DNA from 3 places in the Marinomonas pontica genome. Region 1 is predicted to be linked to each of the others. Evidence: predicted binding sites of a transcription regulator. Region 1 holds the regulator's gene; each other region holds the start of a gene.
The links. The regulator sigma-54, encoded in region 1, starts transcription at its own class of promoters, with help from an activator protein. The targets are predictions, from matches to a motif close to TGGCACNNNNNTTGCTNT.
Positions count from the first base shown of each region.

Region 2: AABA11_RS16285 (amino acid ABC transporter substrate-binding protein) is a predicted target of sigma-54. The motif match lies at 3,252-3,269, and genes of this name have one in related genera.
Region 3: AABA11_RS03440 (ammonium transporter) is a predicted target of sigma-54. The motif match lies at 4,184-4,201, and genes of this name have one in related genera.

Region 1 is NZ_AP027271.1:1,442,049-1,452,671, forward strand. Features, by position in the region: gene AABA11_RS06710 (YhdP family phospholipid transporter) at 1-1,852, shown strand, start outside; gene AABA11_RS06715 (carbon-nitrogen hydrolase family protein) at 1,852-2,685, shown strand; gene yjgA (ribosome biogenesis factor YjgA) at 2,750-3,286, opposite strand; gene mgtE (magnesium transporter) at 3,293-4,645, opposite strand; gene AABA11_RS06730 (HPr family phosphocarrier protein) at 4,653-4,922, opposite strand; gene ptsN (PTS IIA-like nitrogen regulatory protein PtsN) at 4,932-5,381, opposite strand; gene AABA11_RS06740 (RNA polymerase factor sigma-54) at 5,399-6,871, opposite strand; gene lptB (LPS export ABC transporter ATP-binding protein) at 6,947-7,672, opposite strand; gene lptA (lipopolysaccharide transport periplasmic protein LptA) at 7,673-8,182, opposite strand; gene lptC (LPS export ABC transporter periplasmic protein LptC) at 8,166-8,744, opposite strand; gene AABA11_RS06760 (calcium/sodium antiporter) at 8,744-9,703, opposite strand; gene AABA11_RS06765 (ABC transporter ATP-binding protein) at 9,873-10,623, shown strand, end outside.
Region 2 is NZ_AP027271.1:3,452,749-3,463,371, reverse strand. Features, by position in the region: gene AABA11_RS16295 (amino acid ABC transporter permease) at 1-843, opposite strand, end outside; gene AABA11_RS16290 (amino acid ABC transporter permease) at 854-2,029, opposite strand; gene AABA11_RS16285 (amino acid ABC transporter substrate-binding protein) at 2,141-3,166, opposite strand; gene lrp (leucine-responsive transcriptional regulator Lrp) at 3,721-4,197, shown strand; gene recG (ATP-dependent DNA helicase RecG) at 4,222-6,303, opposite strand; gene AABA11_RS16270 (hydrogen peroxide-inducible genes activator) at 6,313-7,218, opposite strand; gene AABA11_RS16265 (NAD-dependent epimerase/dehydratase family protein) at 7,329-8,174, shown strand; gene AABA11_RS16260 (RidA family protein) at 8,250-8,636, opposite strand; gene AABA11_RS16255 (RelA/SpoT family protein) at 8,687-10,623, opposite strand, start outside.
Region 3 is NZ_AP027271.1:733,824-744,446, reverse strand. Features, by position in the region: gene pgeF (peptidoglycan editing factor PgeF) at 42-788, opposite strand; gene rluD (23S rRNA pseudouridine(1911/1915/1917) synthase RluD) at 852-1,835, opposite strand; gene AABA11_RS03455 (outer membrane protein assembly factor BamD) at 1,994-2,836, shown strand; gene AABA11_RS03450 (glutathione S-transferase) at 2,872-3,534, opposite strand; gene AABA11_RS03445 (cold-shock protein) at 3,646-3,858, opposite strand; gene AABA11_RS03440 (ammonium transporter) at 4,317-5,528, shown strand; gene AABA11_RS03435 (MBL fold metallo-hydrolase) at 5,767-6,861, shown strand; gene AABA11_RS03430 (LysR family transcriptional regulator) at 6,884-7,777, opposite strand; gene AABA11_RS03425 (ligand-gated channel protein) at 8,023-9,996, shown strand; gene AABA11_RS03420 (glycine--tRNA ligase) at 10,083-10,623, opposite strand, start outside.

The DNA of each region.
Region 1 (10,623 bases):
AGGAAAAGTGAGTGGGGATTTTGATCTTACCATTCCTTTCTCTTCAGGCATGCAGCCTAAGGTTCGGTTGCTTGTTAACTTCAATGATAATCCATTGCAGATAGGCGATCTGGATCTAAATGGTCAAATCAATGACGGGCGTTTGCAATTTAGTTCTGGGCAGGGAATTACCAACACCGAATTTGACATTCAGGCATTAGGAGGGGCGTCTCATTTGGCGCTGACTTCTTCTGTGACCTCAGATGGTGGTATGGCGATTCAAGGGGAACTTGCAGGAAAGGTAGGGCTGAAAGAAACCTTAGCATGGCGGCAAGCAGGCAATGAGGCCGTAGCCCGTGTGTCTGGTTTGGTGGAATACACAGGCTCACTTGCTGTCAACCAGTCACAAAGTGGTCAGGTTGATCTGATCATCAACAGTGATTTGTTAGGTGGGCAAATAGATTTACCTGAGCCCATTGGTAAAGGACCTGCTGAGCAAAAAGACCTGCAAGTTAAAGTTAGGCAGCATGAAAAAGATATCGTTATTGATGCAGATTATGGGACCTTTTCTAAAGCCAGATTGTTGTTGCAAAATAGTGCTTTTGTTGGGGGCGAGCTTGTATTAAGTGCCAGTCAAGACAAAAACTTGAATGCCACTATTCCAAATGGCTTGGTTGTCAGTGGAGACTTTGATCGTATTCTTGTCCAAAATTTGCAGTCAGTTATCGCTGATTTTTCAAATGCATCAAATGCTTCTGACGCTGTGGAGATTCCCTCCTTACCAGCTTGGTTGAGTAAGGTCGACCTAATCGTTGATGAGGTTGTCGTTAACCCTAGTAACACCTGGCATAACTTCAAAGTATCCTACAGTGCGGCAACGGATAAGCCGCTGTTTGTTAGCTCAGATGAAGTCAATTTTTCATTCTCAAATGACGCTGGTGTTCCTAATCTTCATTTTGGCTTCTTAAGTTGGAATACAGATTCTTCTGAGGACCAAGAAGAGACCAAGGGAAAGGGCGCGCCAATTTCAGCCAAGCAAATTCCGAGTATGACATTGGCTATAGACCAGCTTTATTTTAATGGAAAGCCCTACGGTGACTGGTTGTTATCTGTCGCTAGAGAGGGTGATGTCGTTAGAATTGATCCAATTTCATCTAAATTAAAAACAGGTGATTTTAAGGGGAGTTTGTTTTGGCAAGACAGAGGGGATGCTTCTAGTGTGGAATTGACTATTGCGGCCAGTGGTGCTGATCTTGCTGAATTGACAAAAAAATTTACTAACGACGACGCTTTTGTGTCCTCCAAGAAGTATAAAATTGATGTGGGTTTAAGCTGGAAGGGGCATCCGTTTTATTTTGATCGCGAATCTGTATCGGGTCGGATTGGCTTCTCTGCTACCAATGGTAATTTCAGAAAAGTCGATGAATTACCTGCTTTCTTAAAAGCGTTGGGGATATTTAATATTGGTGCTTTGAGTCGTCGACTTTTGTTGGATTTTTCAGATGTTTATGAGCCTGGGTTGACATACGACGAATTCAAAGGTGTGTTGACGCTAGGTGATGGCATTCTGAAAACGGTTTCGCCTATAACCATTATCTCCCCTAGTGCTGAGCTTGTTGTTGCGGGTGAAGCCGATATTGTCAATGAAACACTCAATGAAAAATTGACCGCCACGTTTCCTTTGACCGGTACTTTGCCGTTGGCTGGGCTAATTTGGGGGACACCACAGTTGGCTGGGCTGCTGTTTATTACCGATAAATTGATTGGTGATCAGCTGTCGAAAGTCACCAGTGTTCAATACAAAGTGGAAGGTTCGTTCAACGATCCATTGATGACGCCAGTGCGTTACCAACCAGTGGAGAAGTCGAAATAATGGATTCTTTGAAAATAGCCGCAATACAATTGACGAGTACTCAAGATTGGTTGGTCAATATTAATGAAGTGGAGCGGTTGGTTGGTTTGGCTGTCAGGGACGGCGCGCGTTTGGTTGTTTTGCCTGAGAATGTCTTTCTTTTTGATGGGAAGCGCATGCGAACGTTAGCGGAATCGGATGATCAGTCAACGATTTTTGAAAGGGTGTCTGTTTTAGCAAAAAAATACGGTATTTATCTTGTGGTTGGCTCTCATCCGTCAGCTTTTCGTCCAGATGGACGTTTGGTCCCAGATGGACGGGTAAGGCAAAGTTGTTGGGTAATTGATCCAGTAGGGCAGATCGTAGAGAGGTATGACAAAATTCACCTTTTTGATGTCACTGTGGATGACAAAGCAGCCTCTTATAAAGAGTCGGATGTGATCGAAAAGGGAGAGTTGGCGTTAAAAACGGTGGATGTTGACGGTTTTAAGGTGGGTTTAAGTGTCTGCTATGATTTAAGATTTCCTGAACTATATCGAGCGCTGACTGAGTTAGGTGCAGAAGTCCTACTCGTTCCTGCTGCGTTTACTTATGTGACAGGACGAGCTCATTGGCACACACTTTTAGCGGCGCGTGCAATAGAAAATCAATGCTATGTTCTGGGGGTGGGGCAATGTGGTTGGCACAATTCAACTCGTCACACCTATGGCAATAGTGCTCTCTATTCACCTTTTGGGGAGTCTCTTGATAGACTACAAGAAGAGTCTGGGTATTTTGTGCATGAAATGAAAAAGCAGGCTATTGAAGATTGTCGGACAAAAATGCCCTGTTTTTCCCATCGTAGATTACTTTAATAAAAACCCTTGTTTACAACATATAGCTAAACAAGGGCTTCATAACGGGTTATTTTGGATTGAGTTAGTCTTTTAGCCCGAGTCTTTTTTCTTCTACTTCACGCAAAAAGCGAAACAGTTTTTTGCGGTTTGTTGTATTTGCGCCTTGGGATACTTCTTTTTGAGATTGACGAATCAGCTGTCTGAGCAATTGAATGTCTTCAATCTCTGGGTTTTCATCTAGGTATTGAGACAAAACTTCTTTGCTGTTTTCGCCAATCAATGCATCACGTTTAAGTTCTAGCTGATGGAACAGTTTGTTGTAAGCGGCAGAGGTGGTGTCAAAAAGTGCAACACGGTGCGCGATGGCTTCGTGATCTTCGGTGCGCATTACTTTGCCAATGTATTGCAAATGTCTTCTCATTGCTTCGTGCTGCTTTATGCGGCCAGCTTCAACAAATGCTTCACGTAATGTGTCAGACATTTCTACTTTTTTAAGTTGGTTTTTGCTCAAGCCTAGTAGCTTTTTGCCAAGATCTTGTAAGGCTTCCATTTCACGCTTGATCTGGGTTTTGCTTTTAGGGATATCTTCTTCGTTTTCAAATTGATCAAAGTCTGTCATGGGAACCTATATTAAAAAAATAGTAGCTAGACCAAGGAAGGAAAGAAATCCAATAACATCGGTCACGGTTGTTAAAATAACGCTGCCAGCAAGGGCAGGGTCGATACCAATCTTTTTCAAAAAAATTGGCAGGAGTGTACCAGTGGTTGCTGCAAATAGCAGGTTTATTATGGTGGCGCCTGCAATGATATAGGCAATCTTTATGTTGTCAAACCAAAGTGCGGTGAGTGCGGCAATCACTGTTGCCCACAATAGTCCATTTAAAAGCCCTACAATCAGCTCTCTATTAAGCAGCCAGCGCGTGTTTGTGGAGCCTATCTGGTTAAGGGCAATGCCTCGGATGACAAGGGTCAATACCTGAGATCCAGCAATTCCTCCCATGCTGGCAACGATGGGCATTAGGATAGCGAGCGCGACCACTTGGTCAAGCGTGTTCTGGAATAATCCAATGACATAAGAGGCGATGAACGCGGTAATAAGGTTAATTCCAAGCCAAACGGCCCGGCGTTTGGTGGTTTTCATTATTGGGGAAAAGGTGTCTTCATCGTCATCAAGCCCCGCCATGCTTAACATAGAATGTTCGGCTTCATCACGAATTACGTCAACCACGTCATCGATGGTAATGCGCCCTAGCAGTTTTCTGCTTGCTCCGTCGATAACGGGAGCGGAGACAAGGTCCATTTTTTCAAAAAGCTGCGCCACTTCGCTCGCAGAGGTTTCCGCATTGATAACCGTGAATTCGGTTTCCATAATGTCGCGTACGGTTGCGTTTACATCAGAAACTAACAATTTTGTCAGCGGCAGTGTGCCTAAAAGTTTGTCCGAACGACTCACAACCAGTAGGTTGTCGGTCATATCAGGCAAGGTTGAGTGTCTGCGTAGGTAGCGAAAGACGAGATCGACAGTGATGTTTGGACGAATCGTAATCGTGTCCGTATTCATCAGGCCGCCGGCAGAATCTTCTGAGTAGCTTAGAAGCGCTTCTACTCTGGTTCTGTCTTGCGTTGTCATGGAGGCAAGAACTTCTTTTACAACTTTTTCAGGTAGGTGCTGTAAAAGGTCAGCGAGGTCATCGCTTTCAAAGTGTTCAGAGACGGCAATAAGGCGCTCAGTGTCCATATTTTTCATGAACTGAACACCAATATCTTCACTAAGATATTGTAATACTTCGCCTTCGTTTTTTGCTTCTATGAGCTCCCAGAGCAGTTTACGCTCTTTGGGAGGGGAGGATTCTAGTAAGCGAGCGACATCTTGTGCAGGTAAAGCACCGTTAAGCAGATAACGGATTTGCATGGTAGCGCCCGATTCGAGGGATTCGGTCACTGTTTGCAAATGATTTAGGGTGCTTTGTTCTGGCATCTGAACGTTACTCGTCTTCACCAAAGCGATTATTAATCAGCTCAATGATGGCTTCAATGGCTTCTTTTTCGTCGTCACCATTGGTTTTAATGCGTATTTCTGTGCCTTTTCCCGCCGCAAGCATCATCATTGCCATGATGCTTTTTCCATCTACGTTGCGACCATCTTTTTCGATGGTGATGTCGCAAGAAAAGCGTGTAGTGGTTTCGATGAGTTTGCCGGCGGCACGAGCATGCAAGCCCAGCTTATTTATTATGACGATAGACTCTTCCTGCATACGCCGTACCTATATTAGTGTGTTAAAAATAGTAAATAACTCTTCGTTATTGTTTGCAGTTCGCAATTTGTCTAGCGCCTCTGAAGACTGTGCTAATTCGGCAATTTGCGCCAGAGTAGCAAGGTGTTGGTCGCATTCATGAGGAGGAACGATAAGCGCAAAGATCAGATCAACCGCTCTTTTGTCGATGGCATCGAAGTCGACTGGCGTTTGCAGTGACATCACGACGATGGCAGTGTGATTGGCTGACTCTAGTCGACAATGGGGAATCGCTATGCCATTGCCAATACCTGTGCTTCCGAGTTTTTCACGGCCAAGTAAGGCATCGTAGACAGCTTCGTTGTTGCAATGTAGACGATTTGAAGCGACTTCGGCAATGCTTTCTAAAACGCGTTTTTTACTAACGATATCTTGTTTAGCAAGAACTAGGTCTGCTTTTAATAATGATTTCAATGACATGATAAAATGGTTTCCGTTTAGATCAGTCGTTTTCGTTCATTGGAAGGAGGGATATTCATCGCCTCACGATATTTGGCTACCGTTCGTCTGGCAACCTGTATGCCTTGGTCTGCCAAAATGGCAGCGAGTTTATTGTCGCTTAATGGTTTTTTCGCCGGTTCGTCTGAAACAAGCTTTTTGATCATGGCGCGAATGGCGGTAGAGGAACACTCTCCACCTGATGCTGTGTTTACATGGCTTGAGAAAAAGTATTTTAGTTCAAAAATGCCTTTTGGGGTGTGCATGTATTTCTGAGTTGTCACCCTTGAAATGGTCGATTCATGCATTCCCACTTCTTCGGCCACATCGTGAAGTACCATGGGTTTCATGGCTTCTTCACCCAGTTCAAAGAAATCTATTTGTCTACTAACGATGCAGCTGGCCACTTTTAACAACGTTTCGTTTCGGCTTTGAAGGCTTTTCATGAACCACTTGGCTTCTTGAAGCGATGTTTTTATGTAAGTCGCATCTTCCGTTGTGGTGGCTGTACTCGCCATTGCAGAATACGTTTCGTTGATTTTTATGGGGGGGAGAGCGTCGTTGTTTAGCTCTACTTGCCAGACATCATTGCGTTTTTTGACGGACACATCAGGGATGACATAGTCTGTGTCATCAGCGTCAATAACTGAGCCAGGTCTGGGGTTTAGCTGTTGAATTAAATGAATAACTTCTTTTAACGCTTCGTCTTTTAGTTTTGTCTTTCGGCTCAGCTGAGCGAAATCACGATTGCCTAAAAGTGGTAGGTAATGATCGATTAAATTGTAAGTGCTTTTGAATAATGGATGGCTGTGAAAGGCTTCCAATTGAACAAGTAAGCAATCTCGTAAATCGATAGAGCAAACGCCAACAGGGTCGAAGCGCTGAAGTCGGTGCTGCACAGCAATAACTTCGTCAATTTCCAGCTCTTCTAGCTCTGTACTGAGTGATTCGCAAATGTCCTCGGGTGTAATGCTTAAATACCCATCAGGCTGCACACACTCAATAATCGCGTAAGCAATTTCAATGTCTCTGTCCGACATATGGGTCAGATTCAATTGCCAAATAAGGTGGTCTTGGATGCTTTCAGCGGGTGCGTTACGGCTTTCAAAATCGCTTTCACTTTCAAAGCTATTGCTGTCGCTAACGGCAGCAGAACTTTGGTAAGTGTCATCCCAGTTACTGTCTATTGATAACTCTTCTGGGATGCTTTCTGTCCACTCAGATTCTAAACGCGCTTCTTCGCTGTTTGTTTCTATTGGTGTTTCTGTTGCAATTTTGGATTCGATGCTTGCTTGAGTATCACTGTTCGTATGTTCTTCGTCATCGAGCTCAAGAAGTGGATTGGACTCTAAAAATTCATGGATTTCTTGCTTTAAATCCAACGTAGAAAGCTGCAGCAAGCGAATGGCTTGTTGCAGTTGAGGCGTCATGGTCAGCTGTTGACCGAGTTTTAATTGCAAAGACTGCTTCATAGAGCAACTCTTTTTGTTTGAATGAATTGGAACGAGTTGTGCATACTACTCCCTTTCTACAGCAATGATAAGGGGTTACAGGCGGAAGTCGTCGCCTAAATAGACCTTTTTTACCTGTTCATTGTTGATGACCGTACTCGCGTCACCAGAAGCAATGATGTAGCCATTGCCGACAATGTAGGCTTTATCGCAGATGTCGAGTGTTTCTCTGACGTTGTGATCTGTGATTAGAACGCCAATTCCACTCTCTTGTAGGTGTTTTATTATGAGCTTGATGTCGCCAACTGAAATAGGGTCTACACCAGCAAAAGGTTCATCAAGCAGTATGAATTTTGGGTTCATGGCAAGTGCTCTGGCAATCTCCACCCGACGTCTTTCGCCACCGGAGAGCGCCATCCCAAGGTTGGTGCGGATGTGGGTGATGTGAAACTCTTCGAGAAGTTCTTCAAGCCTTGCTTTTTGATCGTCTTTACTTAGCTCTTTGCGCGTTTCAAGGATGGCCAAAATGTTGTCTTCAACAGACATTTTACGAAAAATGGACGCTTCTTGAGGTAAGTAGCCAATGCCTTTTTGGGCACGAGTGTGCATGGCATCGTGGGTGATGTCGTGGCCATCGATAAAGATACCACCCGCATCATTAGCCACCATGCCAACGATCATGTAAAAGCATGTGGTTTTTCCTGCGCCATTGGGGCCGAGCAAGCCGACGGCTTGGCCGGACTCTACTGAGATAGAAACGTCTTTTACGACTTTTCTTTTTTTGTAGCTTTTAGCAAGGTGCTTTGCTTCTAGTAAGGCCATCTATTGTTTTGCCTCAGGCGCTTGTGGTTGTAATGTCATGGATACGCGTCCCGAATCTTTTTTCTCTGCGCTGAATGTGCCGTCTTGAATCATGTACAGAATGTAGTCTGCGGTGATGGAGTTTTGAATGCGGCTTAAATAACCATCGCCAATGATTTCTAATTTAGATTCGTCTGTTTGATAGTGTATTTCATTGCCTTTACTGATCACAATGTTGCCACTCCAGTCCACTTGCTGGCTGAATTTGGCTGGTGAACCTGACGCTTCGAGGCTGCTAAATTTACGCGTATTTGCGTCTGTCGAAACTTTCAGGTATTCGGCTTGGATTTCAATAGAACCTTGTTTTACAAAGACGTTGCCTTTGTAAATGGCTTGACCTGAATTTTGATCGAACGATGCTTCATCCGCTTGAATCTCTAGTGGTTTGTTGATGTCATCAGGCAGTGCGTACGTATATTGGCCAATAAGGGCAGTGGTGAGCAACATGCTGGCGTTAATGAATCGTTTCATATTTTCCTCGTACAGATCCTGTCATCACGACTTCTTCTGAATTTATATAAGTGGTAATCGTACCAGCGGAGGTCTCGCCTTGTGTAGAGGTCAGTGTCGCCGCTCCATAACTGGTAATTGATTTGTCGCTGTCTTTGTAATGCATGTTGTTTGAACTAAGCTGAATGTCTTCCGACTTTAGAAATGTCTTAGTTGCAATGACATTATCGGTTAATAGAATATCATTACTTCCATCATCGATAACCCCTTTATCTGCTTTTGCGTGCCATTGTCCTGAATTAGAGTAGCGTTCAATACTGGGGTTTTCGAGTAGCGTCTTGGATTCAGTCACAAAGTGCAGTGTTTGCTGGGCGTTCAGTGTTTCTATCAATTCACCATTTTGATCAAACTCTTTGACTTTTACTTTGGTAATAAAGTAATCGGGAGAGTTGCGCAATGAATCTGTCTGAACCAGATTTTTTATGGGGGTTGTGCTATACCAGCCTAGCAGGCCGGCACCAATAATAATCGCTGCCGCAACAAAAATGAGTTTTGGTCGAATCTGATCCGTTAAATACGACATTACATTGAGCCGTTGGTGCTAAGTATGAATAAATACACGCCATAGCAAGCGATGAGAGGAAGTCCAACCCATCTTGGGATCGCGTTCTTCTTGGTTTTCTTGAAAATGTAAATGGCAAGCGCCAATGCCAGTGTTAAACCAAGAACCCAGGGAAAGTCTCTGTGAGTGACGCTTGAATCAATGACTCCAGGTGCAAGCAATGCGGGCAATGGAAGTACGGTGGCTAAATTGAAAATGTTAGAACCCAGTACGTTACCAATTGCGATGTCGTGATGACCCTTTCTGACACTGCTTACAGAGGCAGCGAGTTCAGGAAGGCTTGTTCCAATAGCAACTATGGTTAAACCAATGACAAGCTCGCTTACCCCAAGTGCGGTCGCAATGCCTATTGCTCCCCAAACAAGCAGTTTGGAACTACCAATCAAAACAGCCAATCCAATTAAAGCAATGATTAAAGACTTTCCTATAGAGGTGTCTTCATGCTCCGACAGTTCATCTAGCTCGTCTTCTAGATCTTTGCTGCCTCGCAATAACAGGATTAATACAATCAAAAAAGCGGCAATCAGGATAATGCCATCCCAAGCTTCAAGTGTTTGATCGAATAATAAGAAGCCCGTTAGTAGTGTAATAGTAAGCACTAAAGGTACTTCTTTCGTTGAAAGGCCTTGGGCGATTGGAATGGCTGAAAATAACAGGGTGATACCAAGGACCAAAGCAATGTTGGCAATATTGGAGCCCAGCACATTGCCGATGGCAATTTCAGGTGCATTATCAAGTGCAGCAATGGCAGAAACCACCATTTCTGGTGCGGATGTTCCAAATGCTACTAGTGTGATACCAATCACCATTGGGTTGACGTTTAGTTTTTTTGCAACCAGAGCTGAGTGCTCTATGAATTTATCGGAACTCAAAACCAGTAAAATTAAGCCTGCAACAAGGGCGATGGAAAACAGCAACATATCGTTGATAATACTCGTAGAAAAGGAAAGCACCATTTAATGAGGTTTGACGATGAAATTCAAGGCTTGATCTTGCAAACAAATTAGATTTGCCCTTGCTGCGATTCTAATTGTTAAGGGGCAGTGATAGTATCAGGCGATATTTAGAAAGGATGATAAAGGTGTACTCGTGGCTGATGCTTATATAGAAGTCCAAGATTTGAGCTTTTCGAGAGGGGATCGTGTCATTTATGAAAATGTTTCTCTTACTATCCCAAGAGGTAAAATCACCGCGGTTATGGGGCCAAGTGGTACGGGTAAAACCACGTTATTGCGTTTAATTGCGGCTCAATTGTCACCAGATTCGGGTTTGGTGCTCGTGGACGGTAAAAATGTTCATACGTTATCCAGGTCTGAACTTTATAAAGTGCGAAAGAAAATGGGGATGTTATTTCAAAGTGGTGCTTTGTTCAGTGACATGTCTGTGGCTGAAAATATCGCTTTCCCAATGGAAGAACACACTAAGCTTGATGCAAAAGCCATCAACGAAAAAGTGTTGGAAAAACTTCATAGTGTCGGTTTGCGTGGTGCGGCTCGACTAAAGCCTTCTGAACTTTCTGGTGGTATGGCACGACGAGTAGCATTGGCTAGAGCGATCGCGTTGGACCCCGAGTTAGTCATGTATGATGAGCCTTTTACCGGGCAAGACCCGATTTCTAAAGGTGTGCTGGTGAAGCTGATTCGTCAGTTAAATGAATCTGCGAATATGACGTCTGTATTGGTCTCCCATGATGTTGAAGAGTCTCTTTCTATCGCCGATCATGTTTGTATCTTGGCTGGTGGTCGAGTGATTGCAGAAGGGTCGCCAGAAGATATTAGGATGTCGGATGACGCTGAAGTGAAGCAATTTTTAAATGGCGAGCCAGATGGCCCTGTGCCGT
Region 2 (10,623 bases), 2.0 Mb from region 1:
TGGCAAAATCACAAGAATCATCGACTGCCAATAGGTTAATCCCATGGCATCAGCGGCTTCATATTGTCCTTTTGGAATGGCTTGTAAACCACCACGTACTACTTCGGCCATGTAAGCGGCAGAGAATAGCGTGATACCAATCAGTACACGCAACAACTTGTTGAAATTCAGGCCTTCCGGCAAGAACAATGGAATCATTACGGACGCCATGAACAAGATGGTGATTAACGGTACCGCACGAATGGTTTCGATAAAGACCACACACACAGACTTTGCAATGGGCATCTCAGAACGTCGACCAAGCGCGAGCACAATCCCTAATGGGAACGACGCCACAATACCGATCACACCGAGCAGTACGGTAAGGAAAAGACCACCCCACAAAGAGGTTTCTACTTTTTCTAGGCCGAACACACCGCCAGCAAACAAAAAGTAAGCCACGATCGGATACACCACGATAATCGCGATAGAAAGGTACAGTTTATTGACTGCCTTGATAGCAAACGCACCGACCATCAATACCAGCATAATGACCGCTAAATTGATGCGCCACGTTTCAGCTTCTGGGTATAAACCATACATAAACTGATCGAAATAGACGGCTATAAAGGCCCAACATGCGCCACCAGCCGTACAAGATGCCTTAGAAGTCCCTTCCCACGTTGCATCTATGAATGCCCATTGTATAACTGGAGGCAGCAACAAATAGATAACATAAGCGCTAAAGAACGTGAGAAAGATATTCAGCGGGGACGAAAATAGATTTTGACGAACCCACGCGACAGCCCCAACAGACGTCACTGGTGGTGGAAGGCTAGGGGACGGTTTAAATATAATAGTCATGATTTACCTCCTAGCGCTCTACTAATGACATTTTGTTGTTGTACCAGTTCATGAATACCGAAATCGATAGACTTAATGAACCATACACCAACATACAAAGACCAATGGTTTCAATCGCCTGACCTGTCTGGTTAAGCGTTGTGCCCATTACCACCGCAACTAACTCTGGGTAAGCAATGGCGGCGCCCAAAGAGGAGTTCTTCGCTAAGTTCAAGTACTGACTGGTCAGAGGTGGAATAATGACACGTAAAGCTTGAGGTAAAACGATGAGTCGCTGAGTAAGATTGTCACGCAATCCCAAAGAGCGAGCCGCTTCGGTTTGTCCCCAGTTTACAGACAATATGCCTGCACGAACGATTTCAGCGATAAACGCACCAGTATAGGTAGATAGCGCCACCAATACGGCGACAAATTCTGGTGGTAACACCATTCCGCCGGTTACGTTAAAACGACTTTTCTGTGGTAGATCAAACTCAATTGGAAATCCTGCGATGGCCAAGAATAGGAATGTGATCCCTACAATCAAGCCAAGAGAAGACCAATACGCTGGGAACCACAAACCGGTTCTAGTTTGACGCTTTTTAGCCCAAATAATAAGGCCAACCGCGGCGGCGATTGAAAGGAAAAAGCCAAAAATAACCAAACCAAATCCATCTTGAGTGATTGGATTCGGAGAGTAAATACCACGTTTGTTCAGTAAAAAGTCAGCAAATTCGTAACTGTCACGTGGCGCTGGCAGTGCCGCAAGAACCGCAAAATACCAAAAGAACATTTGCAGCAGCAATGGAATGTTACGCAAGGTTTCAATATAAACCGTAGCCAAACGTGCCACTAACCAGTTTTTTGATAATCGTGCCAAGCCCATGACGATGCCAATCACGGTGGACAAAATTATCCCCAATAAGGAAATAACAAACGTATTGATGAGGGCAACAACAAACGCGCGTCCGTAAGTATTGGCTTCAGTGTATTCAATAAGGTGAATAAGGATTGGAAAGCCAGCAGGTTCATTGAAAAAGGCAAAACCTGTAGAAATTCCTCGGTTGTCTAAGTTGGCTTGTAGGTTGCTAAATAGGTAGTAACCCGCAAAAACCACCATAGCCAGCAGCACAATTTGAAAGATCATGGCACGAGTGCCAGCATCATTCAAAAGGCTGTTATTACTAGGATTAGTATTTTCGCTCATCTTGGTTCAGGCAATTAAATGCTCGTCAGATGTGTAAGAAAGGGGGGAGAAACTCAGCGGCTGTTATGTAGCCGCTGAGCAAATACCCAAGCAGGTAGGTCGCTTTAGGTATTAACGAACTGGTGGCGCATACATGATGCCGCCCGCTTCAGTCCATAGTGCATTCAGACCACGTGGAAGATCTACAGGAGTAGATGGACCAACGTTACGTTCGAACACTTCACCGTAGTTACCTACTTGAGCGATAACGTTATAAGCCCAATCTGCTGGTAGACCTAGCTGAGCACCCATATCGCCTTCAACACCTAGTAGACGTTTGATGCCTGGGTCTGTTGTTTCGCTCTTGATCTTAGCCACGTTTTTAGACGTGATGTTCATTTCTTCCGCGTTAACTTGAACGAACATGGCCCAAGTTACGATGTCTTTCCACTGGTTGTCGCCGTGACGAACGACAGGACCTAATGGTTCTTTAGAAATAGTTTCTGGCAAGATCACGTGTGCAGATGGATCGGCTAGTTTTGTACGGTGAGCCGCTAGACCAGATTTATCTGTAGTGTATACATCACAACGACCAGAGTCATAAGCCGCTAACGCTTCGTCAGCTTTTTGTACGACAACAGGAACGTAAGACATTTTGTTCTTACGGAAGAAGTCCGCCATGTTCAATTCAGTCGTAGTACCCTGCTCAGTACACACTGTTGCACCAGCAAGTTCTAATGCTGAGTTAACACCCAAATCTTTACGAACCATGAAGCCTTGACCGTCGTAGAAGTTAACCGCGGTGAAGTCTAGACCTAGAGACGCATCACGCGTGTAAGTCCACGTTGTGTTACGAGCAAGAACATCGATTTCACCAGACTGTAGTGCTGTGAAACGTTCTTTCGCTGAAAGAGGGGTGAATTTTACTTTTTGGCCGTCGCCAAAGATAGCGGCAGCAGTAGCACGACATGCGTCAACGTCGATGCCTGACCAGTTACCTTTATCGTCTGCATTTGAGAAGCCTGGAACACCAGTACTAACACCACATTGAACAAAACCTTTAGCTTTCACGTCATCTAACGTTGCAGCAGCTGCGCCAGCACTGATAGTTGCAGCGATCGCGGCAGTCGAAAGTAATTTAGTAACATTCGATTTCATTGTATTGAGCCTCCCAGGCGTTTTATATATGTTGTTATCTTGCTGAATTTTACAGTTCAGAATTGTAATCTCAGTATTTATTGTCTAAGCAAATTTGATGCCAACATGTAATTATTCTTGTTGTAGGGTATATGCAGACGATTCCTCTAAAAGATCGCCACATCCCCCTATAGAATTACTCTTTTGAAGTGTAGTCAAGGATAAAATCTCATCTCTATGATAGGAAATGCGCATTTATTACACTTTTTTTGTTGAAAAAGCACAATGAGCTCATTAAAAAAAACGGAATGCATTTCTTCTGAATGTCAGAGTTCATGAGGGTTTCAAAGCATCTGAAATTCTATCGATGCACGCAAACAGGGCGCTTTTAACTTTTTTGTAAGTATTTATTGCTAAAAGTTAAATTTATGCATTCTTTTGGTGCGCCGATGAATTTTGTTGTGCTTTATTTGAATAACCTTACGCAATATATTGAATAAAGCACTTTCCATAATTTGCAATCTGCATGGTAGACTTGGACATTACTTGAAGGCATGTAAGGAGATCCATACCAGATGGATAACTCAGCAAAACCCCTTGATCGCTTAGACAAAAAAATTCTTCGTGAGCTGCAAATCAATGGTCGCTTATCAAATGTGGAGTTGGCGAGTCGCGTTGGACTGAGTGCCACGCCTTGTTTAGAGCGTGTGCGTCGTTTGGAGCGTAACGGTTACATTACCGGTTATTGCGCGCTCGTTAATCCCAAAAAAGTAGACGCTGGATTGCTTGTGTTTGTTGAGATTCGCCTTAAAACAACATCCCCTGAAGGCTTCAATGAATTCAAAGCCGCTGTGACTGAAATTCCAGAAATACTAGAGTGCCATCTCATTGCTGGGGACTTTGAATATCTGTTAAAAGCGCGCGTATCGAATATGGATTCGTATCGTCTTTTGCTTGGTGAGACGTTGTTAACATTGCCGCACGTTCGTGAATCTCGTACTTATGTCGCAATGGAAGAAGTGAAAAGCACCACCGTGGTCAATATTCCCTAGTTCCCCCATTTTTTTAGCGAGCGGTTACACATTAAGGTATTGGTCGTGGTTGGGAAGCCACCTCGACAATAACGGCGATACTCTGTCAGGGTATCGGCTGTGTAGCAGGCTAGCGGCCTTTTGAACATCATCCAGCAAGTTCTTATCACGTTGTAAATCCGCTACTTTGAATTCCCATAGGCCGGTTTGTCGTGTACCGAGTAATTCCCCTGGCCCGCGTAATTCGAGGTCTTTTTCTGCGATTTTAAAGCCGTCACTGGTTTCTCTCATGGTAGACAGTCGCTCTTTACCTTGTTGTCCCAGTGGCGCTTTATAAAGCAACACACAATGGCTGGCGGCTTGACCTCGCCCAACGCGTCCACGCAGCTGATGGAGTTGCGCCAGCCCGAGTCGTTCTGGGTTTTCGATGACCATTAAGCTGGAATTAGGCACGTCGACACCCACTTCAATCACAGTGGTCGCGACCAGCAATTGAATCTCGCCTGCTTTGAATTTGGCCATGATGTCGGCTTTTTCTTGTGCTTTGAGTCGACCGTGTACCAAGCCAATGGACAAATTGCCCAATTGTTCTTGTAGCAAAATCGCCGTGTCTTCAGCGGCTTGGCATTGCAGGGCTTCGGATTCTTCAATCAAGGTACAAACCCAATAGGCTTGTTTGCCTTCTTCACAGGCGCTCTTTACTCGATCAATGACCTCTTGGCGACGCTGATCCGATACCACGATGGTGTTGACTGGCGTTCGTCCAGGTGGAAGCTCATCAATGATGGAACAATCTAAATCCGCATACGCTGACATGGCTAGGGTACGAGGAATGGGAGTGGCGGTCATGATGAGCTGATGAGGCTGAAAGCCATGTTTCATGCCTTTTTCTCGTAAGGCCATGCGTTGGTGTACGCCAAAGCGATGTTGTTCATCAATAATCGCCAGCGCCAAACGGTCAAATTCAACCGTATCCTGAAACAGTGCGTGAGTGCCGACCACAATGTGCGCGGCACCTGAAGCGATGTCGGCGAGCTCTTTTTCTCGCACTTTGCCTTTGAGTTTTCCAATCATCCACGCGACGTTAAGCCCCAAGGGTTTGAACCACTGACGAAAGTTATTGTAATGCTGCTCTGCCAGTATTTCGGTGGGAGCCATGATAGCCACTTGATAGCCTGCCTGTACGACGGACGCAGCAGCTAAAGCGGCAACCAAGGTTTTCCCTGAGCCAACATCTCCTTGTACTAAGCGCAACATCGGATGACCTGCGCCTAGGTCTGTGAGAATCTCTTGAAACACTCGGCTTTGCGCATTGGTGGGCGAGAAGGGCAATTGTTGCAACAGTCGTTGGCTTAATTCACCTGCGGTTTGAACCTTAATTGCGGCATCTTGTTTGGCTTTCATGCGTTTGCCTATTAAGGAAAGCTGATGCGCCATCAGTTCTTCGAAAGACAACCGGTATTGCGCAGGATGGCTGCCTGATCGCAGCAATTCGAGGTTGGCTTCTCTCGACGGGTGATGCAGAAAATGGATGGCATCACTCAGTGGCGGCAGGCTGAATTGCGTGCGGATTTCATCGGGTAGCCATTCTTGTAAATTGTAAGGCGTTAAACGCGCTAGCGCTTGTTCACACAGTTGGCGAATCTTGGTTTGCGTTAAACCTTCGGTCAGGGGATAGATGGGCGTGAGTTGTGCTGTCTCCTCCTGTGTTTCGTCCTCGCCAATGACTTTGTATTCTGGGTGATAGATTTCGAACCCTGTGCTGCCGCGGCGAATCTCACCAAAGCAGCGCACGCGTTTGCCGGCTTCCAGCTGTTTCTTTTGCGCGGCGGAAAAATGAAAGAAGCGTAAGCACAGGGTGCCGGTATGATCCTTAATCCGACACAGCAAACTGCGGCGTTTGCCCATTTTTATTTCGCTGCCTGTAATCTGGCCTTCAATAACAGCCTCGTCACCAAACCGCAGCAAGCCGATCGGCACCACGCGCGTTCTGTCTTGGTACCGGATCGGCAAATGAAACAGCAAGTCTTGTACGGTGTGGAGATGCAGCTTGGCGAGCTTCTCTGCCATGGCATCGCCGACGCCTTTTAGCTCGCGCACATCCTGAGTATCTAATCCATCCATCATGCTGTTGGCTTATAAATCCAGATGCTTGCAAGCTTCACGAATGGATTGGCTGACCACTTCGATTGCTTTTGGTCGAGGGAAGCTGGCGCGCCACGCCAATGCCACGGTGCGTTTAGGAGCAGGTGCAGTGAATGGGCGAACTTCCAAAAGATCATGATTGATATTGGTCACGGCGGATTTTGGTAACACCGTCACTCCCAACCCTGACGCCACCATGTAGCGAATGGTTTCCAATGAACTGCCGTTAACAATGGTGCGTCCTTCATTGAACTCGCTGTCGCTGACAATCGGGCACGCTTCTAATACTTGTTCACTAAAGCAGTGACCTTTGCCAAGTAGCAACAGATTGTCGGTAGAAAGTTGATCGGTCTCTATGCTTTTTAATGCTGTCCAAGGGTGTTTTTTGGGCATCAAAACCACAAATTCTTCTTCATAAATCGGCTGTGTGACGACGTCAGGCTCACGAAATGGCAAGGCGACGATAATGGCGTCTAACTCGCCGTTACGCAGCTTAGGACGCAAGTTTTCAGTGAGGTCTTCTTCGATGACTAAGGGCATCTCTGATGTGGCATTGTGCAGCGCAGGAATCATAAACGGGAACAAATACGGCGCAATGGTATAAATGGCTCCGACACGAAGCGGGCCTTTTAGTTGGTTTTTTCCAGAGCTGGCCAGTTCTTTGATCATGTTGGCCTGATCCAACACTCGCTTGGCTTGGGTGATGATTTGCTCGCCTAGTGGGGTGATGTAAACGGAGCTTTTGCTGCGTTCAAAAATCGCTGCACCAAGCTCTTCTTCAAGCTTTTTAACGGCAACGCTAAGCGTTGGTTGTGACACATAACAGCGATCGGCAGCGCGACCGAAATGCTTTTCTTCTGCTAGCATTACAATGTATTTCAATTCCGTTAATGTCATAGCACACCCTCTGACGTGGTCGATTCATTGTTAATAACTATGATAATACATATTTTGATAAAGTATACTCGTTACGAATATTTCTGTACTAGGTTGTCGGGAGAACGCGCATGGCAAACATTCTTATCGCAGGGTGTGGTGATTTAGGGTCGGACTTGGCCAGTGAGTTGGTGTCACAAGGTCATCATGTAACGGGCATACGTCGCACGCAGTCTGTGTTTCCCCATGGTGTGGAAGGCATCACAGGGGATTTGCTTGAGATGGATGACAGCATGCTTCCTGAGGCGGATGTGGTGTTCTTAATCATGACGCCAAATGGGCGCAATGAAGTGGCTTACCGTGCCGCGTACTTTGACACGGCGCAAGTATTAGTCCGTCGATACAAAAATACCGATCAGCCACCCACTGTGTTTTTTGTCTCCAGCACCAGTGTCTATGGTCAAAGCCAAGGGGAGTGGATCGACGAATCAACGCCAGCTCAGCCATCATCGGTAACCGCTGAGGTATTGCTCGACACAGAGCGACTGTTGGCGTCGGCTTTTGCCAGTGTGGCCGTTCGCTGCTCTGGCATTTATGGAGCGGGTCGCTTTCGGCTGCTCGAAACGGTATTAAGCGGAAAGGCATGGGAAGCGAACAGCTGGACGAATCGTATCCATCGTGATGATGTGGTTTCTGCTCTGGTGCTATTGGCACATTGCGCGCTGAGTAAAAAAACACTGCCAGCTCATGTGATTGTGACCGATCAAACACCTGTGTCTATGTGGGAAGTGAAGCTGTGGTTAGCGACGTGTCTTGGTGCGAATGTGGCGGTGAGCAATGGCGAAGGCTTTGTGCCCACGTCAGGAAAGCGCATTCAAGGCCAATACCTTTTCTCACAAGGGTGGCGCTTGCGGTATCCAAGTTATGTCGCGGGTTATCATGGCTTGCTCGATGCGTTTCGCGCACTGAAAAAATAGCCATTGCGAGGAATGTCAGCCACAAAAAAAGAGGCCTCGGCCTCTTTTTTTGTGGTCAGTATCAGAGCGAAGCGTTTAGTCTTCTAACACCATGATACCTTCGATTTCCACTTGTACGCCTTTTGGCAACGCGCGAACACCCATTGCTGCACGAGCTGGGTAAGGTTGCTTAACGAACTGAGTCATGACTTCGTTAACCGTTGCGAAGTTACCCAAGTCCGTCATAAAAATGTTGAACTTCACTACGTTTTCTAGAGAGCCACCAGCGGCTTCACACACGGCTTGTAGGTTTTTGAAAACCTGAGTGGTTTGCTCCACGATGTCTTCGCTGATGACTTCCATGGTTTCTGGCACCAAAGGGATTTGGCCAGACAGATACACTGTGTTGCCTGCGCGAACCGCTTGAGAATATGGTCCAATTGCCGCTGGTGCGTTTTCAGTGTGAATGACTTGCTTTGACATAAATACGTATCCTATTTTAGAAGATCATTTAACAGTAAAGGTAGATGAACTTAGCGCCCAACAATGGTTTCTCGGCTGACCTTTTCCACACATCGAACCGCTTTGATGCGGCGCATAACATCGGCGAGGCCAACGCGGCTGGAAATGGTAATGTTCAATCGTAAGCGACTGACTCGACCACGTTCAATAATGTCCAAATTGGACACTTGGAAATCCGTATCACTGATCGAGCTGGCAATCTTAGCAACCGCACCGCGTTCATTAATGTAAGTCACGATCAAGCTGATGTGCAGCTCTTCTTCGATCTCTTTGCCCCATGACATATGAATAAAACGCTCTGGATTAGAAAGATGATCCTGAACGTTAGGGCAGTTGAGATGATGAATAATAATGCCTTTATCGACCTGAACATAGCCCACAATGGGGTCGCCAGGAATGGGTGCACAACATTTCGCATAGGAAATGAGCATGCCTTCAGAGCCATTAACCTTAAACGATTTTGGCGTGATTAAGGTGTCTTCATCTATGTTCGGGAACAGCTCACGCGCCACAAGATAGCCCACATGACGACCCTTGCCGATGGACTCTAATAGATCATCCAGCGAGCTCAGTTGGTGCGTGGCCAATACTTGTGAAATTTGCTCGGTAGTCAGCTCTTCAATGTTGGTTTTAAACGCATTTAACGAACGAGTGAGCAAGCGATGACCAATCGATATGGCATTCTCGCGTTGTTTGTCTTTTAGATAATGACGAATATTTGTACGCGCTTTGCCGGTAATTGCAAAACTTAACCAAGCGACATTTGGCTGAGCGTTTTTCGCGGTAATGATTTCAACCGTTTGGCCACTTTCTAGCTGTGTACTTAGTGGTGCAAGACGGCGGTTAATTCGGCAAGAGATACAGGTGTTGCCGATCTCGGTGTGCACGCCATAGGCAAAATCAACGGGGGTTGCACCAGAAGGCAATTCAATAATTTGCCCATTCGGTGTGAAAACATACACTTCGTCTGGGAATAAATCGCTTTTCACGTTGTCGACAAATTCGACGGGGTTGCGTGCTTTTTGCTGGATTTCCAGCAAGCTTTTTACCCATTTTGTCGCGCGGTCATGGTTGCTAGGCATGCTAGATGTGCCGCCGACCTTGTATGCCCAATGGGCCGCAATGCCGTTATTGGCCACCAAATCCATTTCTTCTGTGCGTATCTGGACTTCCATTGGAATGCCGTTGGTGCCTAGTACCGTCGTATGAAGAGATTGGTAACCATTGGATTTTGGAACCGCAATGTAATCTTTGAATCGACCTTCAATCGGTTTGAACAGCGCATGAATCACGCCGAGGATTCGATAACAGCTGTCGTGTCGATCGGTGACGATGCGCACGCCCATCACATCCATGATTTCATCTAAAGACCGACGCTTCTTGTCCATCTTTTGATAAATGCTGTAAATGTGTTTTTCACGAACGCTGATACTGGCTTCTATGTAGTCTGCCGCGAGTTCCGATCGAATGGTGTCTTCCAGCTTTTGGGTGTCTTTAATGCGCTGCTGGCCATATTTTTTGTGGATGGCACGTTGAAGCATGCGTGCGCGCATTGGGTAGTAAGCTTGAAAGGCAAGGGATTCTAAATCTACCCGAACGTTGTACATACCCAGGCGGTTTGCAATAGGCGCATAAATGTCTAATGTTTCACGGGCAATACGGCGTTTTTTGTGGGCAGGCATGGCATCAAGTGTGCGCATGTTGTGCAATCTGTCCGCTAACTTAACCAAAATGACGCGAATGTCATCGGCCATGGCCATGGCCATTTTTTGGAAGTTATGGGCTTGTTTCTCAATTTGGCTATTGAATTCTAAGTGAGTCAGTTTGCTCACACCATCGACCAAGCCTGCTACACCTTCTCCAAATTGCTCGGTGAGTGCTTCGCGGCTGATGCCAGTGTCTTCAATAACGTCGTGCAGAAGCGCCGCAGTCAGTCCATCACAATCCA
Region 3 (10,623 bases), 710 kb from region 1:
GTGTCATTTTTTTGACACTGATCAGTAAAACCCATCAAATTTTACCTATCCAACCAAATAACAGACGCCATTCTCCCTGTTACAGTTTCTCGTCGATAAGAATAAAAACGCTCAACATCGCGAAAAGTACAGTAATCACCGCCATAAATGTGCTCCACACCAGCTTTTTTCAATCGCTGCGCAGCCAACATATACAGGTTGCCCAGCCACTTACCACTTTCGCCAGAAGGCTTAAACGCCTCCTTCGCCTCAGACAAAACAGAAACAAAGGCCTCTTTTACTTCGTCTCCCACTTCAAAAGCATCTGGACCAATTGCTGGCCCCAGCCACACCATCACCTTGCTCTTATCGTCAAACTTGGCCAATGTGGATTCCAACACACCGGCACACAAACCACGCCAGCCAGCATGCGCTACTGCCACTTGCGTTCCTGCCTGATCGCAAAAGAAAACCGGCAAGCAGTCAGCTGTCAGCACCACACACACCTGATTAACGTCTCTCGTCATGGCGGCGTCCGCTGCCGCTGGCAAATATTCGCAAGGCAGGGTCACAACTTCTGTACCATGAACCTGATTTAACCAAATCGCAGAGTCCGGCATATCAATATAGGACGCAAACAATCGTCGATTTTGATCAACAGCAACAGGGTCGTCTTGAACGTGAAGACCTAAGTTCAGCGCATCATATGGCGCACCGCTTACTCCACCAATACGCGTAGACACATAAGCACGAACAGAACTTGGCGCAGGCCAAGTAGGCAAAATAAAAGAAGCACTATTTGCAGACATCGATATCCTCGGAACCAAAAATGAAAAAGGCAGCTCGAAGCTGCCTCTGTTAATACCCTATGCTTAGAAATATTCTGAATCGTTACTGCCCGACTCCACCATATCCCTTTTAAGCGCGTCCAAAAGCTGCTTCATATCATCTGGTAAATCAATTTCCCATTGCATCCACTCACCTGTAATAGGGTGAGAAAGCTCTAGCTTCTTAGCATGCAACGCCTGACGACGGAAGTGACGCAATTCGTCCTGCAACTCAGGAGAACACGCTTTTGGCATTTTCAGGCGACCGCCATATTGCGGGTCGCCCACCAATGGGTATTGGATGAACGCCATATGCACGCGAATTTGGTGCGTTCGCCCTGTTTCAAGCTTCAAACGAATGTGCGTGTGATTTTTAAAGCGCTCTACTAAACGGTAGTGAGTCACAGCGTCCTTACCGTTTACCGGCTCAACTGCTTGCTTTTGACGATTATGGGGATGGCGGCCGATTGGCTCGTCAACGACACCGCCGCCGGTCATGACACCAATGGAAATGGCTTCATATTCGCGCCCCATACTGCGTTCTTGTAACTGAAAAACCAAATCTGTTTGCGCAGCCAATGTTTTAGCAACCACCATCAAACCTGTGGTTTCTTTGTCCAGACGATGGACAATCCCCGCTCTTGGAATATGAGCGGTTTCTGGTGCGTGATGAAGAATCGCATTCATCAAGGTGCCGTCTCGGTTGCCTACAGCAGGATGAACAACCAAACCAGCAGGTTTATTAATAATGATGATATCGTCGTCTTCATAGACAATATCGAGCGCCATTTCTTGCGCTTCATGATCCGCTTGCGCCTCAATCACGATATCAAGAGTCACAACCTCACCACCAAATAACTTCTCTTTTGGCTTAGTGACTTTGCCATCAACTTTCAAAACCCCTTCTTTGATCCAAGTCTGGATACGAGAACGGGAATAGTCGCTGAACAATTCTGTTGCGATTTGATCAAATCGGCTCCCTCCTAAATCGAAGGGAACTTGGGCTTCTTTTACTATTCGCTCTGCCATACAATGTACTTTAATCTGTTGTTTTCAGCGCAATAATTTTATCATTGGCTGAAAGTGAAAAAACGTGTAGCGCCTTGCACTTCATCATCTTTCGCAATTTAACGCTACAAAATGCCGATTGAGGCTAATCTACTACCATATCAAGGTTTTGATTATACATGGGATTTCATCACTCGTTGCTCCGATTCTCTGGAATAGTAAGTTTTTCTTTGTTCATTGTGGCCTGCTCTAGCCAGCCAGTACAAGAACCCGACCTCCCTGAACGAGTTTATTACGACAAAGCTCAACAAGCGTTAGAGGAAAATCTTCCTTCAACGGCGATCAAACATCTAAAAGACTTAGATTCTCGCTATCCGTTTGGTGAGTTTAGCACTCGCGCCGAACTCGACCTCATCTATGCTCAAATGGAAGCAAGCGACTTTATCGCTGCGCACGCCACAGCAGAGCGGTTCATCAAGAACCACCCCGAGCACGACTCTATTGATTACGCTTACTACATGCGGGCCCTGTCTACCTATAAAGGCGCCGAAAGCCTGATGTCTCGTTACCTCGACTTAGACCCAAGTGAAAGGGACTCAAAGGAGCTGTCAAAAGCCTTCAACGAACTGGCAGACTTCACTTCTCGCTACCCAAAAAGCAAGTATGCCCCTGACGCGAAAGCTCGTATGTATCACCTTCGCGAAATGGTGTCGCGACACGAACTGCAAGTGGCTCGTTATTACTTAAAAAGAAAAGCCCCACTTTCTGCATTGCGTCGCAGCCAAGAAGTGATTTTGCACTTCCCTAGCACCCAATCAGTAGAAGAAGCGTTAGCGATCAGCGTGCAATCCTACAAGGATTTGCAACAGGCCGATTTAGCGCAGACAAACCTCGCGGTATTAAAACAAAACTTCCCAAAATCTACACACCTAGACCAGCAAGGAAACTTTATTCCGCTAACGCTTCCCAGTGATGCGGACCCAAGTTTCTTATATTGGGTGACCTTTGGCTTAATTGACTGACCTTCGGTTTAATTAATTTAAAGGTACGTTTGTATTCAGCGGGCAGGAAACACCACGTTTTCTTGCTCGCTTGTCCACATCGGATATTTCTTCATAACCACATTGTTAAAGAGTGCAGAGTCTAAAAATAGTGACAACCATTTTTTGACATTATCGTATTCACTTTCATCAAATCTTTTCTGATTCACCGCCGCAAACTGACGCACAAATGGGAATACCGAGATATCCGCAACACTCAACTTCTCCCCCATTAAATACGAACGCAAACCCAAACGACGATTCAGTCGCCTTAAAAATACCTCGCATTGAGCAAAGTAATAGGATTCGCTGAATTCGGTATAGCGATCGGCGTACTTATAACGATCCAACCATTTTTTAAAAAACACATCATTATATCTGATCCAAGCGCTCATCTTATTACGCTGACACGCATCAGAAGGCCATACGCTATTCACCTTGATTCGATTATTACTTTTGGATAAAGCCCATAAGATTATATCCATACTTTCAGGATAACGCGCACCATCCATATCAACCAGCTGCGGCACACTCGACCTCCCCCCTAATGACAGCAGCGCTTCAGGTTTCGCTTTAAGCACGACTTCCCTGAGATTCACTGGAACATTCAAATACGCAATCGTGTATCTCGCACGAATCGCATAAGGACAGCGCCTAAAGGAATACAAAACAGGTAACAAGCACCCTCCTAACTTCTACATATCATTTATTTAAGGCATAAAAAAACCATGCTTATCTATCGCCAATAAGGCCAAGAAAAAGCATGGTCTTTGAGAATATCAAAGATTCAATTATACGATGGTAACATTTTCGGCTTGAGGACCTTTTTGGCCTTGAGTCACTTCAAATGTAACGCTCTGGCCTTCTTGCAAAGTGCGGCGACCATTACCATTAATTGCACGGAAGTGAACAAAAACATCTGCTCCGCCTTCACGCTCAATAAAACCAAATCCTTTTTCGTCGTTAAACCACTTAACAATACCTGATACTAACTGACCTGACATAATAACCTCATTTTATGCTGCTCTTAAATGAGCAATCTTTTAACTTAGCCAAAATGAATTTGACCTCAAGCAACGATTCAATATTAAGTGTATTAAGAATGAAACATTAGCATTCCAAAATATACTTACTTCTCGATAATAAGTCGTTAGAAATAAAATAGAAAGTATCTGCATAAGAGTATTGTTAAAAAAGGTAACTTGATTGCGGATACATTCATTAACTGGCTTCGGTTCATATTCCCAGAACAAACCAAGAAAAACAAAAAGCACCAATTTAGAACAAGCATTAAGAAAAAAACACCGAAAGCACCAAAAAAAAGCATCATGGAACAATTATTGCTAGTTGTTATGAAATACATTTGTCGCTCTATGATAAGGCACCCAAAAAGCCCCAAAAAAGAGCGTCAGATCAGGCGTTATAACCATAACAGTGCAAAAAGAACATTAGGAGTCGCCCCGTGTCACCCACAAACAGTGCAGTCGAAATGCTGGTTTCCAGCTCAAATACGCTTTTCATACTTCTTGGCGCTATCATGGTCTTTGCCATGCATGCAGGGTTTGCCTTTCTCGAAGTCGGAACCGTCCGTCATAAAAACCAAGTCAACGCATTGGTTAAAATTATGACTGACTTCGCCGTGTCTGCGCTTGTGTACTTCTTTATTGGCTACCACATTGCTTACGGCGTGACTTTTTTTGACAGCGCCGCCGTGTTGGCTCAAGAAAATGGCTATAGCCTGGTGAAATTCTTCTTCTTAATGACGTTTGCCGCTGCCATCCCTGCGATTATCTCCGGTGGTGTTGCTGAACGCGCCAAGTTTTACCCGATGCTGGTTTCAGCCGCGATCATTGTTGGTGTGGCTTATCCGTTTTTTGAAGGGATTGTCTGGAATGGCAATTATGGCTTCCAAGATCTTTTAGAAACGCACTTCGGTGCGCCATTTCATGATTTTGCTGGTTCGGTCGTCGTACACGCTTTTGGCGGTTGGGTCGCATTGGCAGCCATCATATTATTAGGCACTCGACGTGGTCGCTTTAGACATGGAAAACTGGTGGCATTCGCCCCTTCTAACATTCCTTTTCTTGCTTTAGGGGCTTGGATTTTATGTATCGGTTGGTTTGGCTTCAACGTCATGTCGGCACAAACATTAGACGGCATCAGTGGATTGGTTGCTGTTAACTCATTAATGGCTATGGTGGGCGGTATTATCGCAGCCATGTTGTGTGGCAAAAACGACCCTGGCTTTATTCATAATGGACCACTGGCTGGATTGGTGGCAATTTGCGCGGGTTCAGACATTATGCACCCAATTGGCGCCCTCGTAACCGGCGCGATAGCTGGAGCAATCTTCACTATTTTATTCACACACATCCAACAAAAATTCAAACACACTGACGACGTGCTAGGTGTTTGGCCTTTGCATGGCGTTTGTGGTGCATGGGGTGGCATCGCCGCTGGCATTTTTGGTTCCGAAACGCTAGGCGGACTTGGTGGTGTTAGCTTTACCTCCCAATTAATAGGAAGCCTAGCAGGAATCGTCATTGCAACAGCAAGCGGATTTGCTGTGTATGGCATAGTGAAAACAGTGAATGGATTACGCCTCAGCGAAGAAGAGGAATTTAACGGTGCCGACTTATCCATTCATAAGATTGGCTCAATAGGTAAGGAATAACCCCTCACCCGCGTTACCTAATAAAAGTGCTGCTTATATTAGGTAACGTCACCTCAGGTTAAAGCTAATCAAACGTCATGGTGTTTAAAATGGCTATGAGCCTGTAAAAACTATCATCATAACGGATCATTTCTAACGATCATGACTGTTCTTACTTTTTCTGGCGTTGCAATTCCACTATTAGCCCAAATTATAGACAGCTTACTACTTACTTTCTCGTTAAAGGGTGCAGTTATTAATGTTAGCCATTAAAGTCATTTTGTCTGTATTAGCCATGCTTGGTCTTGCCATTTATTTTATTAATGTCAATTTAGTCGCCAAACCAGCTCCTACTGCGAATGCAGAATCTGAGCATTTCTATGGCAATAAATTCCATAATGAACAACCAAGAACTCCCTTGTCTTTTAAAGACACAGCCGCTTTGTGGGTGCGATTTTTTACTGAGAAAAAAGTCGATACAACACCTGACATTACGATCCCTGTCGTGCCTATGCAACGAGCCGATTTGGACGCTCTGAGCAACGACGCGCTGCATTTGGTGAAACTTGGTCACTCTTCCGTTTTGTTGAAAGTGTATGGTGAGTATTGGCTAATTGATCCCGTTTTTTCAGAACGTGCGTCGCCTTTTTCGTTCGTTGGGCCAAAACGATTCCATCAACCGCCGATTGACCTAAAAGATTTACCCCCTATCGATAAAGTACTGATTTCTCACAATCATTATGATCATTTGGACAAAGCAAGCATCAAAGCTTTAATGGCCAAAACACAGCAATTTTTGGTTCCAAAAGGCATAGATGGCGACTTAATTAATTGGGGGATTGAGGCCAATAAGATCATCACGTTCGATTGGTGGCAAGAGCTTCAAACTCACCAAGGTTTGATTGCTTTTACGCCTACGCAGCATTTTTCTGGCCGTGGCATGGGCGATGGCAATTCAACACTGTGGGGATCTTGGGTGATTAAAACGCCGCAGGAAAGTCTCTTTTTTAGTGGAGACTCTGGTTATTTTGCAGGCTTTAAAGCGATTGGTGACCGATATGGGCCATTTGACCTAACCCTAGTAGAAACAGGCGCTTATGATAAAGACTGGGCGGATATTCACATGACGCCAGAACAAAGTGTGCAAGCTCATATCGACTTACAAGGTAAGGTGATGATGCCAATCCATAATGGTACTTTCGATTTGGCCTTTCATACTTGGCACGACCCATTTGATCGGGTGGTCAATGAGGCAGAAAATCGAAACGTGGCCCTAAGCACACCGAAGTTTGGCCATGTATTTTCTTTAGATACGCTCCCACCACTGACACCTTGGTGGAAAGCGACGCAGTAATACAACACAGAGGCAAAGCGGCTTAATAAAACGCTTTCGCCTCTTCACGCAAATGCTGAATTAAAGTTTGCATTTTTTTCGGCAAATGCCCAAAAGGGTATTGCAGGTACACAGGTAAGGTTTTCCCTTTCCATTCAGGTAAGCAGGAAACAAACACGTCTGGATGACGGTGTAGATGTTTTTTCGCAAAATAATGCGGCAATAATCCGACGCCTTTTCCACGAGCTATGGCATCCGCATGCAACGCATACTGATCCACCGTAAGACGAGATGGCGGTAACTCAAATGACACATTACCCTGTGTTTCGTGATCCAATGTAATGTTGTTTTGATCATTTTTTAAGGTATCAACCCACGCAAAATGATTCAGTTCCGCTGGATGATTTAACATACCGATACGTTCCAAGTAGGCCGTACTGGCATACAAACCTTGACTTAATTCGCCAATTTTTTCGGATCGCAACTGGTCGTTAGTTGGTTCCCCCACCCACACACAAATATCGTTGCTTTTTATCTCTTGAAAAAGCTGATTGCCTGTCCGAATTTCAATATTGACCTGAGGAAACTCATCCAGAAAATCAAACATCAACCCTGTAAACCAGCCTCTCACCAGAGTTGTGTGAACATACGCCACAATGGATCCACTGACCTCTTCTTTTAATTCTTCAACCGCCTTATGACCTTCGTCTGCGACATTCAGCATTTTCTTAGCAAAGGGCAAAAATTTGATGCCAGCTTCATTGGCAATTAAACGATTGGCTTGTCGACGAAGTAAAGGCTGCTTTAAAGCGTCTTCTAAATGGCTAATACGGCGGCTCAAAGTAGATTTTGATACCCCTAATTGTTGAGCGCTTTCTTTTAAATTGCCTGTCTCCATAACAGACACAAACGTTCTTACTTCATTTAGATCGTACATTCATTTTCCTCAGATCCAACTTTTAAGATATTCCAGAACGCCAATACGAAGTGCTGATCTCTCCTGCTAGCAGCAAGAAACAGCTTTGGTCCTTAACCTTGCTGATGTTGCGCAAAGAGGAACAAAACGTACCACCACAAATCGATCACATTACTAGATAATACAAATGATAAGCATTCTTAATATCTTTTAAGATTCAATTATACAAAATTAGTTCCCTTTCAACTATGGAGAAAATGTTCATAATGACCCCTTCACACCGTCACTATAAACTTACCGTTCTTGCTACCATCATTAGTGCTACAACGCATTCCGCAACGCTACTAGCCGAAGAAAATAGTGTCGACCTAGATAAATTGGTTGTAACGGCTGCAGGCTATGAGCAAGAAGTCGCAAGCGCTCCAGCATCAGTGAGTGTCATTAGTCGAGAAGAAATTGAATCGCAATCTTACACAGATCTTACTGATGCATTACGAAACGTTCCTGGGGTTGTTGTTACTGGTGGCGGAGCAGGTGATGGTGGTGTGGATATCAGCTTACGTGGAATGCCTGCAAATTATACTTTGCTACTCGTTGATGGTAAACGCATATCCAGCCGTGAGAGTCGCCCTAATGGAAATGCTGGTTATGAAACAGATTGGCTACCCCCTCTAGATGCTATAGAGCAAATCGAAGTTGTAAGAGGCCCCATGTCGACACTGTATGGTTCCGACGCGATTGGCGGTGTTATTAACATCATTACACGAAAAGTAAGATCGGAATGGTCCGGTAGTATTCAACAAGACGTGACCTTTCAAGAAAACGACGATTCGGGAGATTACAAACAAACCAGTTTCAACATAGCAGGCCCTCTGATTGAAAACTATTTAGGTATACAAATATATGGTCGCAACTATAGCCGTGATGAAGACAATATTTTAAACGGCTATGAAGATAAAGATTTGAACAGCCTATCCACAAAATTAACCTTTACACCCAACAGCAATCACGATTTTACATTAGAAGCAGGTCAAACAAATCAACGACGTATTTCCTTAATGGGAAAAACGGCGGCAACTGAAGGTTGTCGTGGTGGTTGTACTGACTCAAATACAAAAACAGTTGAAGACCATTTCGCTATATCTCATACAGGGCGTTGGGATATAGGTACAACAGAAACCTTTATTCAACGTGAAAAAACAGATAACCAAGGACGCGATATCAGTATTACTAATACCTCGGCAAAAACCAGTTTTGTGATGCCATTCGATTCGCAAACATTCACAGTTGGCGCCAACTTTGAACATGCTGAATTGAACGACCAAGACTCCAATACTATCTCTGATCGCACACAAATCAAATCAACTCAAACGGCTATTTTTGTAGAAGATGAATGGTACGCAACGGATGAATTAAGCATCACAGGTGGCGCTCGTTTAGATCATGATGAAAACTTTGGTGACCACATTAGCCCTCGCTTATATGGTGTATGGCAAATGTCATCTGACTGGATATTAAAAGGTGGGGTATCTGGGGGATTTCGCTCTCCAACTTTAAGGGAAATCACCTCTGACTGGGGACAGACTAGCCGTGGTGGCAACATATATGGCAACCCAGACTTAAAACCTGAAACGTCCATTAGCAAAGAAATCAGTCTAAATTATAATGGCGCCAATCAACTAAACGCATCTTTTACTATTTTCCATAATGACTTCAAAGACAAAATTACACGAGTAACATGCCCTACAACTATTTGTACCGATGGTGCTAACACCAATGGGGCCGATCCAACATATCGGATAAACGTTGATGAAGCCGTAACGCAAGGAATTGAAGCAAGTATTACTAAAGGCCTAACTGCAAGCTTGGATATTAATGCTAGCTATACTTTCACCCATTCAGAACAAAAAACAGGTGAGTATAAAGGAGAACCTCTTACTCAACTCCCAAAACATCTATTTAGCGCAGGATTAAATTGGCAGAATACAAAAAAGCTTAATTCATGGGGACGATTAACCTACCGTGGGGAAGAAAGTCAGCCAAATACCGGCCCTTCATCCAGCGCCATTGTTGCACCATCTAGCACCATTCTTGACGCAGGCATAGTTTATAAATTAACACAAGAATTCACGCTTAAAGCAGGGATCTACAACCTACTTGACGAAGAAATTCTTTATGATGAATATGGATATGTTGCAGATGGCCGTCGATATAGCGCCGCTGTAAACTACGTATTCTAAGGTTTTTTTAAACCTACATTTGCAATAAGGCAAACACAAAAAAACCACGCCCTCCAAAAGCGTGGTTTTTTTGCCATCAACAAAAATTAGTTTTGGTTGATGAAGTAATTAATCACGTAAGCTGGCAATTCTGCCGCTGGCACAACAATTTGCTCCATTGTGTCACGATCACGAACCGTTACTGGCGCGCCTTCTTGTTCAATAGAGTCAAAATCGACAGTGACACAGATTGGCGTACCCACTTCGTCGTGACGACGGTAGCCTTTACCTACGTTACCCGTGTTTTCATAAAGAATACGGCCAAGACCAAGCTTCTGCAGCTTGTTCTTCAATTCTTTAGCAAGCGCAACGATTTCTGGCTTATTCTTCTTAAGCGGCATAATAGCGACTTTGATCGGTGCTAGATGCGGTTTGAACTTAAGAACCGTACGAGTCGTACCGTTTGGTAGCTCTTCTTCTGTATAAGCTTCTGTCATCACAGCCAATAGACCACGATCTAAGCCCGCAGAAGGTTCAATACAGAAAGGCACTTCCCACTTATTTTCTTCCAGATCACGAATTGCCAGTTTAGCCGTTGAATGTTCGTTCTTCTTCACTTTTGCAGAAAGACCGAATTCTTCTTGAGCT